DNA from 3 places in the Intestinibacillus sp. Marseille-P6563 genome. Region 3 is predicted to be linked to each of the others. Evidence: predicted binding sites of a transcription regulator. Region 3 holds the regulator's gene; each other region holds the start of a gene.
What was found. Region 3 encodes Rex, which represses fermentation and respiration genes when NADH is low (regulators of the CRP and FNR family bind a similar motif). Its sites were predicted from a motif close to ATTGTTAANNNNTTAACAAT; they were not measured.

Region 1 (6,259 bases), on a different contig from region 3:
TTTGCCCATCTTGCCAACTGGTATAGACGTTGTCTGGCAAACATCAAAAAAGCCCGCCTCCAAAACAGAGGCGGGCATCCTATTTATTATAAGATAGAAAGTTCGATTTCGACCAGGTCCAGGCTGTCATCAGGCAGGCTCTGTCCCAGCTGCGGCGGGTCGGGCGGCAGATCGTCCGGGAAGGACAGACGGAACACCGTCCCCCCCTCCTGCCCTTGCTCGAGCAGGAGCGTGCCGCCATGCCATCCGGCCACCTGCCGCACCAGCGGCAGCCCCAGACCACAGGGCATGCTCTGTTCCATCCAGCCGGCTTCATCCCAGGGCCGCGCCCAATCATGATACAGCCGGCTCAGCTGCTCAGCCGGTACGCCCGGGCCATCGTCCGCAACCACGATGCTCACCCGGCCCTGGCCATGTGTCAGCCGCACACATACCCGACTGACCTCCGGGGTGCGCAGGGCGTTGGTCAACAAATTGAGCAGCGCGCGCAGCAAAAGCGCGCGATCATACGCGACCGGACAGGCATCGGGCGCGTCCACGGTCAGTTCCACCGTTCGGCCGCGCGCCGCACAGGCAGCGCGGCAGCGCTCCACCGCACTCCGGCACAGCTCAGCCAAATCGCCCAATTCCAACTTCATTGCTTCCTCCGGGGCCGCATCGCTTTCCAAAAATTGCAGATGCGCCAAACCACGGTAAATGCGCAGGCTGTCCCGCCGGATGCCGTCGAGCAGACGCTCACTTTTTTCGCCTTGGCTGCCCAGCATTAAATGAACGGCCGCCAAAATATGCGACAGCGAATCGACGATCTGCCGCGAGAAATTGGCCGGCAAATGCGCGGCTTGCTGCTCCATCGGCGCAAAATACAGCAACACGCCCTGCTCGACCGGGCGGACCTCCATACGGTAGGTCTTGCCGTCGATGTCTTCGTGAATGCTGGATTCTCCGCCGGTCGTCTGCACGAACTTCAGCGCCTGCGCGGCACGCTCGCTGAGCACCTCGCCCACCGGCCGCAGCGGCATGCTTTTGAGCAGCCGCCCTGCCCCGGCTGTTTGGGAAATAATGTCCCCGCCAGGGGACACCAGCACGAACGCCGCATCCTCTGCATCCAACATCTCCAGGGCCAGATTTGAAAGGTCGCTGCTTTGCAAATTCATAAAGTTTCTCAAAGTATGCACCGCCATCTTTTTCCCATTTGTATTCATCTTGTGCGTATAACTGACCAGAAAAGCGCCAAGATATTATTATTATAGCATCATGGCTGTATAGTTTGCAAAGAATATTGTGGAAATGGGAGCGTAAATTTGACATTCTTTTCACAAATCCCACTTGCGGAAAATGCAGCAGATGCGGTATAATTTATTCAGCAAAGCTATTAAGGAGTTTTAGGAGGAATTATTGAAATGGCTATCAAAGTTGGTATCAATGGTTTCGGCCGCATCGGCCGTATGGTATTCCGCGCGGGCCTGAAGAACCCGAACATTGAATTTGTTGCGGTAAACGATCCGTTCATGACCCCGGACTACATGGCTTACATGCTCAAGTATGACACCATGCATGGCCAGTACGACGGCACCATCGAATACACCGACGATGCAATCATCGTTGACGGCAAGAAGATCCTCTTCCACGCTGAAATGGACCCCAAGAACATTCCGTGGGGCAAGGACGGCGTTGATTACGTTGTTGAGTCCACCGGCGTATTCCTGACCAAGGAAAAGGCTCAGGCACACATCGACGGCGGCGCGAAGAAGGTTATCATGTCTGCTCCGTCCAAGGACGACACCCCGATGTTCGTTATGGGCGTTAACCAGGACACCTACACCAAGGACATGACCTTTGTTTCCAACGCTTCCTGCACCACCAACTGCCTGGCTCCGATCGCTAAGGTTCTGGACGAAGCATTCGGCATCACCGAAGGCCTGATGACCACCGTTCACTCTGCAACCGGTACCCAGAAGGTTGTTGACGGCCCGTCCAAGAAGGACTGGCGCGGCGGCCGTGCAGCTTGCGGCAACATCATCCCGTCTTCCACCGGCGCTGCAAAGGCTGTTGGCAAGGTTTACCCGAAGCTGAACGGCAAGCTGACCGGTATGTCCATGCGTGTTCCGACCCTGGACGTATCTGTTGTTGACCTGACCTGCAACCTGGCTAAGCCGGCAACCTACGACGAAATCTGCGCTGCTATGAAGGCTGCTTCTGAGAAGCCGATGAGCGAAGGCGGCCTGAAGGGCGTTCTGGGTTACACCGAGGACGACGTAGTATCTTCCGACTTCCTGGGCGATGCTCGCACCTCGATCTTCGACAAGAAGGCTGGCATCCAGCTGACCGACACCTTCGTAAAGGTTGTTTCCTGGTACGACAACGAATGGGGCTACTCCAACAAGCTGCTGATGCTCATCGAGCACATGGCTGAGGTTGACAACAAGTAAGTTGTTCCCCCATTAAACTCTGACTGCGGATCCCCCGTCCTCTCCTGGCGGGGGATCTTTCTTATTCCTCCTTTGTGCCATAAAAAACACCCTGCCCGGCTGGACAGGGTGTTTTCTTTTTCTTTTTATACGTTTGCCTTCCACAGGCCGTGCAGATTGCAGTAAGCATAGGCTGCAACCGGCTTGTCGCCCGCCAGAGCAAATACAGCCTTGGGCTCCTCACCCGGCTTGAGCGCCTTGCGCTGACCGCCATGCTCGGTCTGCAGATAGATCCAGCCAATGAAGTGCTCTTCTGCCATCGGATGGGCTACCGAGCCAACCGAAACAGTTACTTTATCGCCTTCCACCTGGATGACCGGCACATGCTTCTCCTGCGCCGCGTCCACGCTGCCCGGCACCAGCTCGGTCATCTTCTGGCCGCAGCACATCATGGGCACATTGGAATCGTGGATCATGCCTACCAGGTTGCCACAGTGTTCACATACAAAAAAACGGGGTTCACTCATGGAAAACTTCCTCCTCATTCAAACAAAAGGGATATTTGTTACACACTCATTCATAAATAGGAATCATCTTTATTCCTGTCTTTACTATACCCCACCGGCTTTGCCGCGTCAAGTGTATTCTATGTGATTTTGTCACGATTATACAGTTTCCCCCAGCGCGCGCTGAAACAGTTCGATGTGATGCTGCTCATCCTGAATGATACGCTCGATGAGCGCACGCGGCTGTTCGTCCATGCGCGCAGCCAGCTGGCGATACGCGCGGATGGCTTCGCGTTCCCCGGCAATGGCCTGGCGCAGCATTTTGTCCCGGTCCTTTTCATAGGACACCACACCCGACGACCACCAGTGCGGCCGTCCGCCCGCAAAACTCAGGAGTTTGGGGTTGCCGCCATAACGCCCAATCAGCTCGCCCAACCGGCGCAGATGCAAGATTTCATTTTGCGCGATGCACGCAAACAGTTCGGCAAGGTCGGCATCTTCTTCCAGCCGCAGGCTGTTGTAGAAGTATTGCGACGCCGCGGTCAGCTCGCTGTGCGCCCCGGCATACACACCAAACAGTGCCCGCACGAGCGCCGGATTGGAGTTTTGCGCGCCCACTTTGGGCCAGGGCAGCATTAACATGTTATGCACACAGTTATTCACAGTCATCCGCCTCCATTTCGTCTTTGAACAGCTTATGCACAGAGTTATCAATAGGTATATTTTTGGGTGCGAGAAAAAAAACTACAAACTTCGTTCATTCTGCCGAAAGGCTTCCGGTCGCCTTGACAAGGCCGGATAAACAGGCTACAATACTAAGTACAGCTTGTTCTTAAGCACCATATCTTGTGCGGAGGACAAGCTGTACCCACGAAATTTGGTAAAATGGTCGAAATCGGCTGCTTTCTGCCGGTTCCCGTCCTCTTTTGGAGAAAGTAGGCAATGCACATGATAACGCAGATCGTCAAGCGCGACGGCCGCACGGTCGCCTTCGAGCTCGACAAGATCGCGGACGCGATTTTCAAGGCCGCGCAGGCTTCCGGCGGCCGGGATTATGAGATGTCCACCGAGCTGGCCAGCCAGGTCGAACAGGAGCTGGAAGCCGAATCGCTCACCTGCCCCACGGTCGAACAGGTGCAGGACGTCGTGGAAAAGGTCCTGGTCAAAAGCGGCCATGCCCGCACGGCAAAAAAATACATCCTCTACCGCAACGAGCGCACCCGCGTGCGCGAGATGAACACTCGCCTGATGAAAGTTTACGAGGACCTGACGTTCCAGTCCTCGCTCGAAAACGACGTCAAGCGTGAAAACGCCAACATCGACGGCGACACCGCCATGGGCACCATGCTCAAATACGGTTCCGAGGGCGCCAAGCAGTTCTATGACATGTTCATCCTCGACCCCGAGCATTCCAAGGCCCACCGCGAAGGCGATATCCACATCCACGACCTGGACTTTTTAACACTCACCACCACCTGCTGCCAGATCGATTTGCTGAAACTGTTCCAGGACGGTTTTTCCACCGGTCACGGTTTTTTGCGCGAACCCAACGATATCCGTTCGTATTCGGCACTGGCCTGCATCGCCATCCAGTCCAACCAGAACGACCAGCATGGCGGGCAGAGCGTCCCTAACTTTGACTATTCTATGGCGCCCGGCGTAAAAAAGACCTTCCGCCGCGCTTTTACCGATAATTTAACCAAAGCCCTGGAAATTTATCTCGAGCAGGAAGATGGCGAACTGATGAGCAAAGCCATCATCAGTCGCTGCGAAAAGGAGACCGGCAAATGGGCCTGCTTTGCGGGCGACAACGGCTTTGACGAAGCCGTGCGCGCCGTACTCCTCGAGCAGATGGACGAAAAGCTGGCCGATAAAATCCTGCGCTTTGTCCGCAAGTATGCGGTCAAGGAGACCCGCCGCGCGACCTATCAGGCCATGGAAGCGCTGGTACATAACCTCAACACCATGCACTCGCGCGCCGGCGCACAGATTCCGTTCTCGTCCCTCAATTACGGCACCGATACCTCGGCCGAAGGCCGCTTGGTCATGGAATGCCTGCTGCTGGCCACCGAAGCTGGCCTTGGCAATGGGGAAACTTCGATCTTCCCCATCCACATCTTCAAGGTCAAGGATGGCATCAACTTCAACCCCGGCGAACCCAACTATGACCTGTTCCAGCTGGCCATGCGGGTATCGGCCAAGCGTATGTTCCCGAACTTCTCGTTCCTGGACGCGCCGTTTAATCTGCAATACTACAAGCCCGGCCATCCGGAAACCGAATGTGCCTATATGGGCTGCCGCACCCGCGTCATCGGCAATGTGTACGACCCCACCCGGGAAATCGTCAATGGCCGCGGCAACCTGAGCTTTACGTCTATTAACCTGCCGCGCATCGCTATGCGGTCGCACGGCGACATCGATTTCTTCTTCGAAGATCTGGACCGCAAGATCGATCTGGTCATCGACCAGCTGCTGGCGCGCTTTAAAATCCAGTGCCAGAAGAAGGTCCGCAACTACCCCTTCCTCATGGGTGAGGGCGTATGGATCGATTCGGAAAAGCTGAACCCCGATGATTCGGTCGCGGAGGTCCTCAAACACGGTACCCTGACCTGCGGCTTTATCGGTTTGGCCGAATGCCTGAAAGCACTTTTGGGCGTCCACCACGGCGAAAGTGAGGAAGCACAGAACCTGGGCCTTGAGATCGTCAAGCACATGCGGGACCGCATGGACCAGGCATCGCAGGAATATCACCTCAACTTCTCGCTCATTGCGACCCCGGCCGAAGGCTTGGCCGGACGGTTTGTCAAAATCGACCGCGAGCGGTACGGCCTGATCGAAGGCGTGACCGACCGTGAGTATTACACCAACTCGTTCCATGTTCCGGTGTATTTCCCGATCGGCGCGTTTGAGAAGATCCGCCGCGAAGCGCCCTATCATGCGCTGACCAATGGCGGTCACATCAGCTACATCGAGCTGGACGGCGATCCGACCCAGAATCTCGAAGCCTTTGAGCAGGTGGTCCGCTTCATGAAGGAAGCCGGCATCGGCTATGGTGCCATCAACCACCCCATTGACCGTGACCCGGTTTGCGGGTATACTGGAATCATCGGCGATGTCTGCCCCCGTTGTGGGCGGCACGAGGGGGAAGGCGTCCCGCTGGCCAAGCTGCGCAAGCTTGGGCTTTACAAGAACTACAACAGTACGACCATCGGCTATCACGGCGATCCCAGCGAGGAAGCGGACCGCCGGCCGAATCCGGTCAAGTAACTCTCCCGTTATATTTGGAAAGGAAGTCAGCATCATGGCAAAGCAGTTTAAAGTTACCGAAGTCAACGGCGTCGAAAT
Region 2 (6,259 bases), 610 kb from region 3:
AGACGCTGGGTGCCGCCGCAACCCGGGGTGATACCCAGGCCTACTTCCGGCTGACCGAACATTGCGTTCTCAGAAGCCAGACGGATGTCGCAAGACATCGCCAGTTCGCAGCCGCCGCCCAGGCAGAAACCATTGATCGCTGCGATGACCGGGCGCTTAAAGTTCTCGATCTTCCAGCAAACACGGTTGGATTCGTTGCCGAACAACTTGCCTTCTGCAACCGTCTTGGTGGACATCTCGGCGATATCTGCACCAGCTACAAAGGAGTTGACCGTCTTGCCCTTCTTGTTGACCGTGGAAGAACCGGTCAGAATTACGCAGTAAACATCATCCATCGTGGCCAGTTGGTCAAACGCCTCTTCCAGCTGCGCATACATGTCGGTAGACAGAGCATTCATAGCCTTCATGTGCTCGATCTTAACGACAGCAACGTGACCTTGTTTTTCGATTACTACATCCGTCATGATAAGACTTCCCTTCAAAAATGATGTCAATATATAAGCCAGCCCTTGTGGGGCTGAGCGACAAAATGGAGAGAACTCTGACAGGTTTTAGGTTGACAACTAGGGGACATAAAAATGCCCCCTAGTTCCTATTTTTTACTTGCAGAGTTCGTCGCGTTCGACGATGAGCGCTTCGCCCATACCGCCGCCGATGCACATGGTAGCCAGGCCGATCGTCGCATCACGCTTGATCATTTCATACAGCAGCGTGGTGGAGATACGGCAGCCAGCGGCACCGATCGGATGGCCCAGTGCGATTGCACCGCCATTTACATTAACCTTATCCATATCAAAGCCCAGTTCACGATTTACAGCAGCTGCCTGCGCCGCGAAAGCTTCGTTGGATTCGACCAGATCCAGATCTGCAACGGTCAGGCCAGCACGCTTCAGTGCCTGACGGGTCGACTCGATCGGACCAATACCCATGATGGACGGATCACAGCCAACCGAACCAAAGGCACGGATCTTAGCCAGCGGCTTGAGACCATGAGCCTTTACAAAGTCTTCGGATGCGATGATCATAGCAGCACCTGCATCGTTGATGCCCGATGCGTTACCAGCGGTAACCGTGCCATCCTTCTTGAATGCCGGGCGCAGCTTTGCCAAGCCTTCCAGCGTGGTCTGCGGACGGCAGTGCTCGTCGGTGTCGAATACAATGGTTTCTTTCTTCTTCTTTACTTCAATCGGAACAATCTCGTCCTTGAAACGGCCAGAAGAGATTGCCTTAGCAGCCTTCATCTGGGATTCGTAGCCGATCTGGTCCTGCATTTCGCGGGTGATGCCATACTTTTCGGCAACGTTTTCTGCGGTTACACCCATGTGGTACTGATTGAATACGTCGAACACGCCGTCGTAAACCATCATATCCACCAGCTTGACGTCGTTCATACGAGCGCCCCAACGGGTGTTGCGGGAAACGTACGGTGCACCAGACATCGACTCACAGCCGCCGACCAGCATAACCTGATCTTCGCCAGAGCGGATGATCTGGGAACCCAGAGAAATGGCGCGCATCGAAGAAGCGCAAACCTTGTTCAGCGTCATAGCCGGAGTCGTCAGCGGCAGACCAGCGCCTACCATAACCTGACGGGCCACGTTCTGACCAACGCCACCCTGGAGTACCTGGCCGAACAGTACTTCGTCAATGATCTCCTTGTCGATGCCAGCACGCTCGATGGCAGCAGATGCAGCAGTAGCGCCAAGGGTTGCAGCGGATACGTCACGGAGCGTACCGCCATAGGTACCGATTGCAGTACGGGCAGCAGAGCAGATATAAACGTTCATTGGACTCGTCTCCTTTTTTTTGCGGCCAAAGGCCGGGGATAATATACGAGAAGGGAAATGTTCCCTTGCTTCGTTATTATTTTATCAAACAATGGGAGCCTTGGGAAGAGGAAATTGTTATATATTTAACAATTTCGTCACCTCGTACAAAAACCAATTCGATCAAATGGTCAAAATAACCCAAAAATCGACTTAGTCGTTGGCCAGACCCATCAGTTTGTCTTGGAAGATGCGGGCGTCCATCAGTTTGATGGTGCCGTCTGCCTGGTAAGCGATCTTGGGCTCAAATTCCATCTGGTCGAGGATCTGCGTCTGGAGATCGATGCCCGGTGCGATCTCGATGAGCGTTACGCCTTCCGGACGCAGTTCAAAGACACAACGTTCGGTGATATACAGAACCGGCTGATGCACTTCATTTGCATAATCACCCGAGAAGGTGATGTGCTCAACCTTGTTTACGAACTTCTTCTTGGCGCCTTCCTGGGTGATGACCAGCTTGCCATCCTGGCATTCGGTCTTGAGGCCCTTGGCGGTGAAGGTACCGCAGTAAACAACTTTCTTGGCGTTCTGGGTGATGTCGATGAATCCGCCAGCACCTGCCAGACGGGTGCCAAACTTGGATACGTTCAGGTCGCCGTTGGGTGCGGTTTCAGCCAGACCGAGGAATGCAACGTCCAGGCCGCCGCCCTGATAGAAGTCAAACTGTACGTTATGCGGAATGATGCACATGGCGTTTGCCGCAGCGCCGAACTGGGTGCCGCCGTAGGGAACACCAGCGATCGAACCAGCCTCAACGGTCAGGGTCATCTTATCCGAGATGCCTTCTTCGGCTGCTACGTTTGCGATCTTTTCCGGAGCACCAGTGCCCAGGTTGACGATTGCATCCGGCGGCAGTTCCATCGCTGCACGACGAGCGATGATCTTCTTAGCATCCATCGGGATGGGCGGGATGGCATCGACCGGGATACGGAATTCGCCGGTCAGTGCGCCGTCGTACGGCATGCCCAAGCACTGCATGTTTTCTTCATCGGTACCGATGACCACGCAGTCAACGTAGATACCCGGGATAGCAACCAGCTTCGGATCGAGCGAACCGCCCTGTACGATCTTTTCAGCCTGAATGATGACCTTACCACCCGAGTTCTTGCACGCCTGTGCCATTGCGGTAACGTCCAGCGGGCCGATTTCTCTATGTACGGTGCAGTTGCCGTATTCGTCGCAGTAGGAAGCGCGCAGGAATACGACATTGATCGGGAAGCCCTTGTACAGCAGGCGTTCCTGGCCTTCGATGTTGACGATCTTGACCAGATCTTCCTTGGTGCACTCGTTAAGCTTGCCGCCGCCGTTGCGCGGGTCCGCAAAGGTCTTCAGGCCAACATGGGTAATGGTACCGATGTTGTGCGCTGCAATGTCGCGATACATATGGGAGATAACGCCCTGCGGCAGGTTATAGGCTTCGATCTTGTTGGCCAGTGCCAGATCGCCCAGCTTGGGCGCGCGGTCCCAGTGGCCGCCGATGACACGCTTGACCATGCCTTCATGACCGTAGTGGTCGCCGCCGGTGCCATCGCGGTGACCCTGACCGGCTGCAAAGAACAGCGTCAGGTCCTTCGGATGGCCGGTTTCCAGAAAGCGCTTTTCCAGTGCGATGGACAGCGCTTCCGGGCAAGCACAGCTTACGAAGCCGCCGGTTGCGATGGTATCGCCGTCCTGCACCTTCTTGACGGCTTCCTCAGCGGTCAGAATTTGAACTTTCTTCATGTCAATCAATCCTTCTTAACGTTGTGATAAGGTTTGGATTTCGCGAATGATGCGGTCAATGTCCTCGGCGCAGACCGAGATCAGCCGGTGGGTCGCCTGAATCTCTTCATAAAGGTATTCGCAGCCGGTGCAGCCGCGCAGAATGACCAATATATCATACGACACGCCGTCTTCGGGCAGAGAAAACTGTGCCACGCCCGACAGACATTCGCGGATCCGGCGGTACGCTTCCCCACGGTCATACCGGGGGTTGCAGCCGCCGCAAAATTTTACCGTACACTTGAGCATCTCATTTTCCTTGAAAGAGAGGGTGAAACCGACAAGATAGGCACTCTGGAAAACGCCAAGAGTGCCTATATCGGTTTGGAGAATTGGAAATTAGTCGATGCGAGCGATCTTCTTAGCTAGCGCCTTCTTCATTTCCATGTTGGACTGGCGAGCGATCATGATGCGCTGAGCCTGCGGCGAACCAGCACCGTGCATGGACTCCGGCAGATAGCCGACAGCAGCGGTACCCATGGTCATGTTTTCGATCAGGCGCAGGACACGCATGCGGTCTTCGGTCGGCACGCTGTCTACACCGCGGAAGTACTTGTCAATGTACTTATGCAGTTCCGGATGACGGTAGTCTGCCTCGGACGGCAGGGTAACCATCGCGCCGCCAGCCAGATCCTGTGCCAGACGAGCGATGTCATACGGGAAGCGGGTAACGTTCTGCTTGCAGACGTTGGCGAGCAGCAGGTCGATCAGGTAGTTGCCCGACTTGGTCTTGGAGCCCTGCGACGAGCAAGCGATACCGCAGCAGTACAGGGTTTCGTTGAGGTGAGTCATTTCGATCAGCTTGTCCTTGACATGCGATGCCTTTGCAGCGCCAGCCATTTCCACGGCCAGGGCGGTGGCGCCGATCAGCACGTCGCCTACGCCGACCTTGCAGCCGCCGTAAGACTGACGATGGTAGCCTGCGAAACGCTCTACGATCATACCGGCAAACTTCACTTCGCCGTTGAGGAAGATGCGGTCATTGGGAACGAATACGCGGTCGAATACAACCAGAACTTCGTGACCGCCGTAAACCTTGTTGCCAACGTCGATGTCGTTGTACTCTTCCAGCTTACGGGTGTCGCACGACTGACGGCCATAGATCAGGGTGATGCCTTCGGAATCGGTCGGAACTGCAAACGAGATGGCGTAATCTTCGTCGCCTTCACGCATGGAGATGGTCGGCATAACCAGCACTTCGTGGCTGTTGACAAAGCCGGTCTGGTGTGCCTTGGCACCGGTAACGTATACGCCGTCTGCGGTGCGCTCTACAACATGCAGGAACAGGTCCGGATCGGCCTGCTTGGACGGAGCCAGGCCACGGTCGCCCTTGACATCGGTCATGGCACCGTCAACTGCCAGGTCTTCGTCCTGTACGCGGGTGAGGAACTTGAGGAAGTTTTCGTGATACTTGGTGCCGCAAGCCTCGTCGATCTCATAGGTCGAAGAGAATACCGCATTCATAGCATCCATGCCCACGCAGCGCTGGAAGCAAGCAGCCGTCTTCTGGCCCAGCAGACGCTGCATCTTGACCTTCTTGATGAGGTCGTCGGTCGACTGATGCATGTGGGTGAAGCGGTTGATCTTCTTGCCAGTGATGTGGCTGGTAGCCGTCATCAGGTCTTCATACTGCGGGTCCTCTGCCAGTTCATAGGTTGCAGCAAAGGAGTTGAGGGACGGACGGATGATCGGATCATCCACCGGATTTTCGATCTTTTTGCCGAACATCCAAAGGTTCAGGCGCAGTTTGCGAAGGCTCTCAATGTATTGGTCTTTGGTCATCATGGTTTCATGTACCTCCAAGATTTTTTGTTTCCAGACGATCGATGAAAAAAGACGGCGGGCGCGGCTGTGCGGCGCCGCACGCTAAGGATCGGGCGTATGCCGCCGGGTCGACCGTTTGCAAGAAGAAAACTCCTGAAGTTCGCACGCTCATATCCGCAAACGGGCGGTTGAGGGGCGTCTCTCGTTTCTCCCTCTTTTCAATATCCTTTATCCTGTGGTGGATAAAGAGGGGGCAGACGGAAATCGTCCGCCCCCTCGGCTCACGTCACAGGGTCAAAAACTTAATAGCACTCGCGGTAGATGCGCTCCATCAGCTCGAGGGTCATCGGGCAGTAGGAGTTGGTGATCAGGCGCTGCTGGTTCTCCATAACGGATACCGGGAAGCCCTTGATGTCCTCTTCCTTGAAGCCATACTCATGCAGCGGCTTGAGCGGCAGAACCTTCTCGAGGGTTACATTCAGGGTGCGCAGTGCATCGTCCTTGGTGCAGCCCAGGCAGCGAGCAACGATCTCCTTGAACTTGCCCAGTTCGCCTTCCGGCTGATACTCGTTGTAGATCTCGAGGATCTTGCTGAACAGAGCATAGTTGGATTCGCCATGCGGTACATGGTAGGTGCCGCCGAGCGGGAAGCTCATGCCGTGTACGGTTGCGCAGCCAGCCTTCAGGAAAGCGATGCCGGCAAACAGCGAAGCGGTCACGTACTCGCCGAGGTAATCCAGACGAGCGTCCGGGCCTTCCAGAGCGATGCGGCGGAAGCCTTCCAGGATCATTTCCATGGCCTTAACCGAGTACATCTCAGAGGTCGTGGTCTTACGATGCGGGGACAGGAAGGACTCGGTCGCATGGATCAGAGCGTCGATTGCAGAAGCAGCAAACGGCTTGTACGG
Region 3 (6,259 bases):
AGTGTGGTGGTATAATACCGGCATTTTAAGCCCAATAGATTCCAGTCGGTTTCCCGCAGGTCTTTGAGCGGATGATATTTTTTCGAAGCAAATCCAAACAGCCAATGTCCGGACGGATAGGTCGGAATGTGAGCCTGATAGACCCGGCTGATCGGAAACGACTCCACAATGCGCTTGTGTGCACGTTGCATGGCGACCGCATCGGCATCGTAAAACGGGCTTTCATGCTGGTTTACCATGATACCATCTTCGCGTAAAGCCTTGAAGCAGTTGCCGTAAAATTCACGGGTAAACAGGCCCTCGCCCGGACCAAACGGATCGGTCGAATCGACGATAATCAGGTCATACGCATCCTCACAGCGGCGAACAAATTTCAGCCCGTCCGCATAATGGATGGTCAAGCGCGGGTCGTCAAACCGGCACGCCGTCTGCGGCAAATACTTTTTGCACACTTCGACAACGAGCGGGTCAATCTCCACCATGTCAATGTGCTCAATGGACGCATAGCGGGTCAGTTCCCGCACCACGCCGCCATCGCCCGCGCCAATGACGAGCACCTTGCGGATATTCGGATGCACCGCCATGGGCACATGGGTAATCATCTCGTGATAGATAAATTCGTCCTTTTCGGTCAGCATCATGTAGCCGTCCAGCGTCAGGAAACGTCCGAACTCGGGCGAATCAAAAACATCGATGCGTTGAAATTCACTTTTCCCGCTGTAAAGCTGCCGGTCGACCCGGATAGAAAGCTTCACATTCGGTGTATGCGCTTCTGAAAACCAAAAATCCAAACCAGCTCACACCCCTTTCAGTACATTCAGCCGTTCGATCCCTGCATCCTCTGGCCCGGTCATCGAGCAGCCCTTTTCTTTGGCATATTCGATATAATCCAAAATTTGATCGGTAATGCGTTCACCGGGCGCCAAAATCGGAATGCCCGGCGGGTAGCACATGACAAATTCACTACATACCCGTCCTGCGGTTTCCCGCAGCGGCAGCGACTCATGCGCCGCATAGAACGCCTGCTGTGGCGATACGGCGACCTCTGGGTCGATGTATTCCTGCTCCATCAGGCCGGTCTTATCCCCACCAAAGCGGCGGCGAATTTCGGCCATGGCACCGACCAGACGCTCGATCTCGCGTTCGCGGTCGCCGATGGAAATATAGGCTAAAATGTTACCCAAATCACCGAATTCAATCTGAATATCGTATTCATCGCGCAGCAAATCATACACTTCAATGCCGGCCAGACCAATATCGAGCGTATGTACCGACAGCTTGGTGACGTCAAAATCGTAAATGCTGTCGCCGTTGATAAGTTCCCGCGAATAGGCATAATACCCGCCAATGGCATTGATCTCCTCGCGTGCATACTCAGCCAGTTCTACGACTCGTGCAAAGGAAGCCTTGCCGCGCAGCGCCAGATTCCGCCGCGAAATATCGAGCGAACTAAGCAGCAGATACGAACCGCTTGTCGTCTGTGTCAGGTTGATAATCTGCCGCACATGGCCTTCGCTCATCGCGGGACCTGCTAGCAGCAGAGACGACTGGGTCAGGCTGCCGCCCGATTTGTGCATGGACACCGCCGCCATATCGGCGCCGGCCGCCATGGCAGACACCGGCAGATTTTCTCCAAAATAAAAATGTGTTCCATGAGCTTCATCTGCCAGACAGAGCATACCGTTGCGATGCGCCAGATCGACGATCGAACGCAAATCGGAGCAGATGCCGTAATAGGTCGGATTGTTGACCAGAACCGCTTTGGCGTCCGGATTTTCCCGGATAGCGCGTTCGACATCCGACACCCGCATGCCGAGCGGAATCCCCAAACGATCGTCACAAGCCGGGTTTACATAAACCGGAATCGCCCCGCACAATACCAAGGCCCCCATGACGCTGCGATGCACATTGCGCGGCAAAATGATCTTCTCCCCGCGCGCTACGACCGAAAGTACCATGCTTTGCACAGCCGAAGTCGTTCCGCCGACCATCAGGAACGCATGTGCCGCGCCAAATGCTTCTGCGGCCAAAATTTCGGCATCTCGAATGACCGAAACCGGATGGCACAGATTGTCCAGCGGCTTCATGGAGTTGACATCCATCTGCACACAGGTCTCACCCAACAAGGCAGCAAGTTCGGGATTTCCCCTTCCCCGCTTATGGCCCGGCACATCGAACGGCACCACACGCATTTTGCGGAAGCGTTCCAATGCTTCGTAAATCGGGGCCCGTTCCTGTGTTAATTGCTTCATGCGTTTTCTCCTTGGCTGTAAATGTTGCGTCCGCTGAAGATTTCGATCATCTCGCGACGGATATTTTCCATAATTTCCAGCCGCACCCGCGGCGGCAGTTCATAAGCATCGGTTTTGAACAAATAGTTTTGCAGATCGATGTCCTTCAGCATCATTTTCGTATGGAACAGATTGGCTTCATAGACATTGATGTCTACGGCGTCATACCGGCGCAGGGTCGCCGGCTCAATGTAATCCTGAATCGATGCAATGTGGTGGTCCAAAAAGAGCTTTTGGCCGTCTACATCGCGGGTAAAACCGCGCACACGATAATCCATGGTGATGATATCTGAATCAAAGGAGCCAATCAAATAGTCGAGGGTGGAAAGCGGCGTGATTTCGCCGCAGGTCGCCACATCAATGTCCACACGGAACGTCGCCAGACAGGTTTCCGGGTGATATTCTGGATAGGTGTGCACGGTAACATGGCTTTTGTCCAAATGAGCGACCTGAGTCTCTCCAATGGGGACCATGGATTGCTCGGAAATGAGCAGCGTGACAGAGGCGCCTTGGGGGTCAAAATCCTGCTTGGAAATGTTCAGCACATTGGCTCCGATCATGTCGGTCAGTGTGGTCAGGATATTGGTCAAGCGCTCGGAGTTATATTGTTCATCGATATAAGCGATGTAATCCTTTTGTTCACGCGGTGTTTTGGCATAACAAACGTCATAAATGTTAAAACTGAGCGCTTTGGTCAAATTATTAAACCCATAGAGTTTGAGTTTTTGTTCCATCGGCGGCCCCTCCTCCAGTAAAATAAAAAACGCAAGCACCGGCATCGTGCTTGCGTTTGAATTCCATATCCCAATCCGATACTTTCCCGCAGAAAAGCCCATGGATTGCAAGAAAATGAGATACAGAATGATGAGATCAGAGTCTATATAGCAAATATTTTACTTTTACTACTCTTATTGACCGTTTCACAAGCTTGATGTGCACGCTGCACACTGGTTATAAAGTAACCAACTTATAAAATTTGAGCTGTGGGCTCAATCAATAAGGCAACGAAAAAGTTGCCGCTCGGCAGTCGACCCGGCTGTCCGCATGGCCTTAACCCGAAAACGGGTGGTCGAAAAATATTTACATGAAAGATCACAGCATTGCTGCATTTCATACTTTAATAATAATATACCCGATGGCGAAGAATGTCAAGAAAGAAATTCTCGGTGTGCCCCGACGTAAAAAGAAACGACATCGCGTCTGCCATGTCGTTTCTTATGAAGCTTTATTCGTCCGCAGCTTTCGCATCCTCAGAATCTACCGCATAGCAGAGAATCATCAGACTGTCGGAAAAGTGCACATTTTCAACCGGAATGCCCAATCCTTCCAAATGAAGGTCCTCTCCGGTAAAATTCCACAGGCCACGGATACCATGGTCGACCAGATTTTTGGCCATATAGGGCGCAATCCCATGCGGTACCGTCAACACCGCAACATCTGGATGATGCTGATCGACATAGTCGTACAGTTCGGCCACGTCGCGGATGTTGACCGGTCCGAAATCCATGCCAACGACTTTTTTATCGGCGTCAAATGCACAAATCAAATCAAAACCGCTGGCTTTGAAATCAAAATTCTTCAAAAGTGCGCGGCCAATATTACCGACGCCGACCAAAATTGCTTTTCGCTGACGATGGATGCCTAAGATCTCTCCCAGGCCTTCGCACAGCTTTTCCACGTTATAGCCATATCCCTGCTGTCCAAATCCGCCAAAACAATTAAAATCCTGTCGGATTTGCGATGCGGTCAATCCCATCGATTCCGCAAGCGCACGGGATGATATACGTTGCACACCATTCGCCCGGAGCCTCGAAACATAACGATAGTAGCGGGGAATGCGGTGGATGACCGCCCGGGATACCTTCTGTTTCTTGTCCAAAGCGAAGCCTCCTACTTATTTCAATCGAGAGAAGCAATGGTTTCCAGCACGTAATCGGTAAACTCCTGCGCAGTTGCGCCGGTATCACGGCCGGTGATCACATACTTCTTCTTTTCATACATACAGATATCCAAAGCGCGATCGAGTTTCTTTGCCAGTTCGATCTCGCCAATGTGTTCGAGCAGCATGACCGATGCACGCAGTACCGACGACGGGTCGGCATACTTTGCGCGGCCTTCCTGCACCATACGCGGCGCCGAGCCATGGATTGCTTCGAACATCGCATACCGCTTGCCGATGTTAGCCGAACCAGCCGTACCAACACCACCCTGGATTTCCGCAGCTTCGTCGGTGATGATATCGCCGTACAGGTTGGGCAGTACAACGACCTTGAAATCACGGCGACGCTTGTCGTCCAGCAGCTTTGCGGTCATGATGTCGATATACCAGTCGTCAAATACGACTTCCGGATACTCAGCGGCAACCTTCTGGCAGGTATCGAGGAACTTGCCATCGGTCGTCTTGATGATGTTGGCCTTGGTTACACAAGAAACACGGTTCTTACCGGTCTTTTTCGCGTAATCAAATGCCAGACGGGCAATACGTTCACAGCCCTGCGAAGTCGCGACTGTAAAGTCGATGAACAGATCGTCCTCGATCTGCACGCCCTGCGAGCCGACTGCATAGCCGCCTTCGGTGTTTTCACGGTAGAACGTCCAGTCGATGCCGAGTTCGGGTACCTTCACCGGACGGACGTTGGCAAACAGGTCGAGCGCCTTACGCATTGCAACATTGGCAGACTCTACGTTCGGCCACGGATCGCCCTTACGCGGGGTCGTGGTCGGTCCCTTGAGGATGACATGGCAAGCCTTGAGTTCTTCCATGACATCCGGCGGAATAGCGCAGCCCAGTTCAGCACGGCGCTCAATGGTCAGGCCATCGATCACACGGAATTCAACCTTGCCCGCCTTGACCTTATCGGCCAGCAGGGTTTCCAGCGCATGCTGCGCCATACCGGTGATCATCGGGCCAATGCCGTCGCCGCCGCAAACGCCGATGATAATTTTATCCAACTTGGAATAGTCGATGAAATCGCCCTGCTCCTTCATCGCACGGATGCGCGCGAGCTGGCTTTCTACGACTTTTTCATATTGCGCAATTGCTTTTTCAGATAATGCCATTGGGGTGTCCTCCAACTAATCGATATTATTTTAACAATTTTTCAGCTAGTTGTCAACGAGTCGTCCAGACTCCTTTGGTCAGACGCCGGTAAAAAATTTGATGCAACCGTATCTTTGACAAAAATATGACTTAGCCGTTTTGCTTTTTCGCATAATTGAGCGTACCGCCTGCCAGCAGTGCACCGCGCTGACGGTCGGAAACTTCGCATTCCGCCTGGAAGGTGTAGCCATTGACAACTACCGTCACACGGCTGCCATTTTTAATTTCCTCGGCAATATGCGGCAGCTGGATGCTGTCGTTCAGGCTGATCTTATCGTAGTCTGCCGGGTCAACGAACGTCAACGGGATGATGCCCGAGTTGACCAGGTTGGCCTTGTGGATACGGGCAAACGACTTGACTAGAACCGCACGAACGCCCAGATATAGCGGCACCAGTGCAGCATGTTCACGGGACGAGCCCTGACCATAGTTTGCACCGCCGACGATCACGCCACCACCCTGCTCCTGGCAGCGAGCCGGGAACTTGGGATCGACGTTAATGAAGCAGTAGTTGGAGTAATACGGGATGTTGGAACGATACGGCAGCAGCTTGGCGCCAGCCGGCAGGATGTGGTCGGTAGTGATGTTGTCCTCGATCTTAAGGACGACCTTACCAGCATAGCTGTCTTCCAGTTCCTTGCCCAGCGGGAAGAGCTTGATGTTCGGACCACGACGTACTTCAACGGTGGACGGGTCTTCCGCGGGCTTGATAATCAGATTATCGTTGATATCAAAATGCTCGGGCATTTCGATGACCGGTGCCTCACCCAGCGTACGCGGGTCGGTCAGGACACCAGCCAGCGCCGAAGCGGCAGCCACTTCGGGCGAAACCAGATAGATCTGTGCATCCTGGGTACCCGAACGACCT

Region 1: a site for Rex is predicted at 1,301-1,320, ahead of gap (type I glyceraldehyde-3-phosphate dehydrogenase). Genes of this name have one in related genera too.
Region 2: a site for Rex is predicted at 1,901-1,920, ahead of EFB11_RS03940 (acetyl-CoA C-acetyltransferase). Genes of this name have one in related genera too.

Annotation. Positions count from the first base shown of each region.
Region 1 covers NZ_UWOD01000002.1:1,219,424-1,225,682, forward strand. The annotation lists gene EFB11_RS14195 (sensor histidine kinase) at 87-1,154, opposite strand; gene gap (type I glyceraldehyde-3-phosphate dehydrogenase) at 1,401-2,429, shown strand; gene EFB11_RS14205 (desulfoferrodoxin family protein) at 2,555-2,935, opposite strand; gene EFB11_RS14210 (ferritin family protein) at 3,074-3,577, opposite strand; gene EFB11_RS14215 (anaerobic ribonucleoside triphosphate reductase) at 3,863-6,181, shown strand.
Region 2 covers NZ_UWOD01000001.1:748,147-754,405, reverse strand. The annotation lists gene EFB11_RS03945 (enoyl-CoA hydratase-related protein) at 1-464, opposite strand, end outside; gene EFB11_RS03940 (acetyl-CoA C-acetyltransferase) at 600-1,832, opposite strand; gene EFB11_RS03935 (acyl CoA:acetate/3-ketoacid CoA transferase) at 1,980-3,548, opposite strand; gene EFB11_RS03930 (hypothetical protein) at 3,564-3,836, opposite strand; gene EFB11_RS03925 (4-hydroxyphenylacetate 3-hydroxylase family protein) at 3,927-5,372, opposite strand; gene EFB11_RS03920 (4-hydroxybutyrate dehydrogenase) at 5,654-6,259, opposite strand, start outside.
Region 3 covers NZ_UWOD01000001.1:133,376-139,634, forward strand. The annotation lists gene speE (polyamine aminopropyltransferase) at 1-791, opposite strand, end outside; gene EFB11_RS00665 (aminotransferase class I/II-fold pyridoxal phosphate-dependent enzyme) at 798-2,252, opposite strand; gene speD (adenosylmethionine decarboxylase) at 2,249-3,025, opposite strand; gene EFB11_RS00675 (redox-sensing transcriptional repressor Rex) at 3,517-4,170, opposite strand; gene EFB11_RS00680 (isocitrate/isopropylmalate family dehydrogenase) at 4,191-5,351, opposite strand; gene EFB11_RS00685 (aconitate hydratase) at 5,482-6,259, opposite strand, start outside.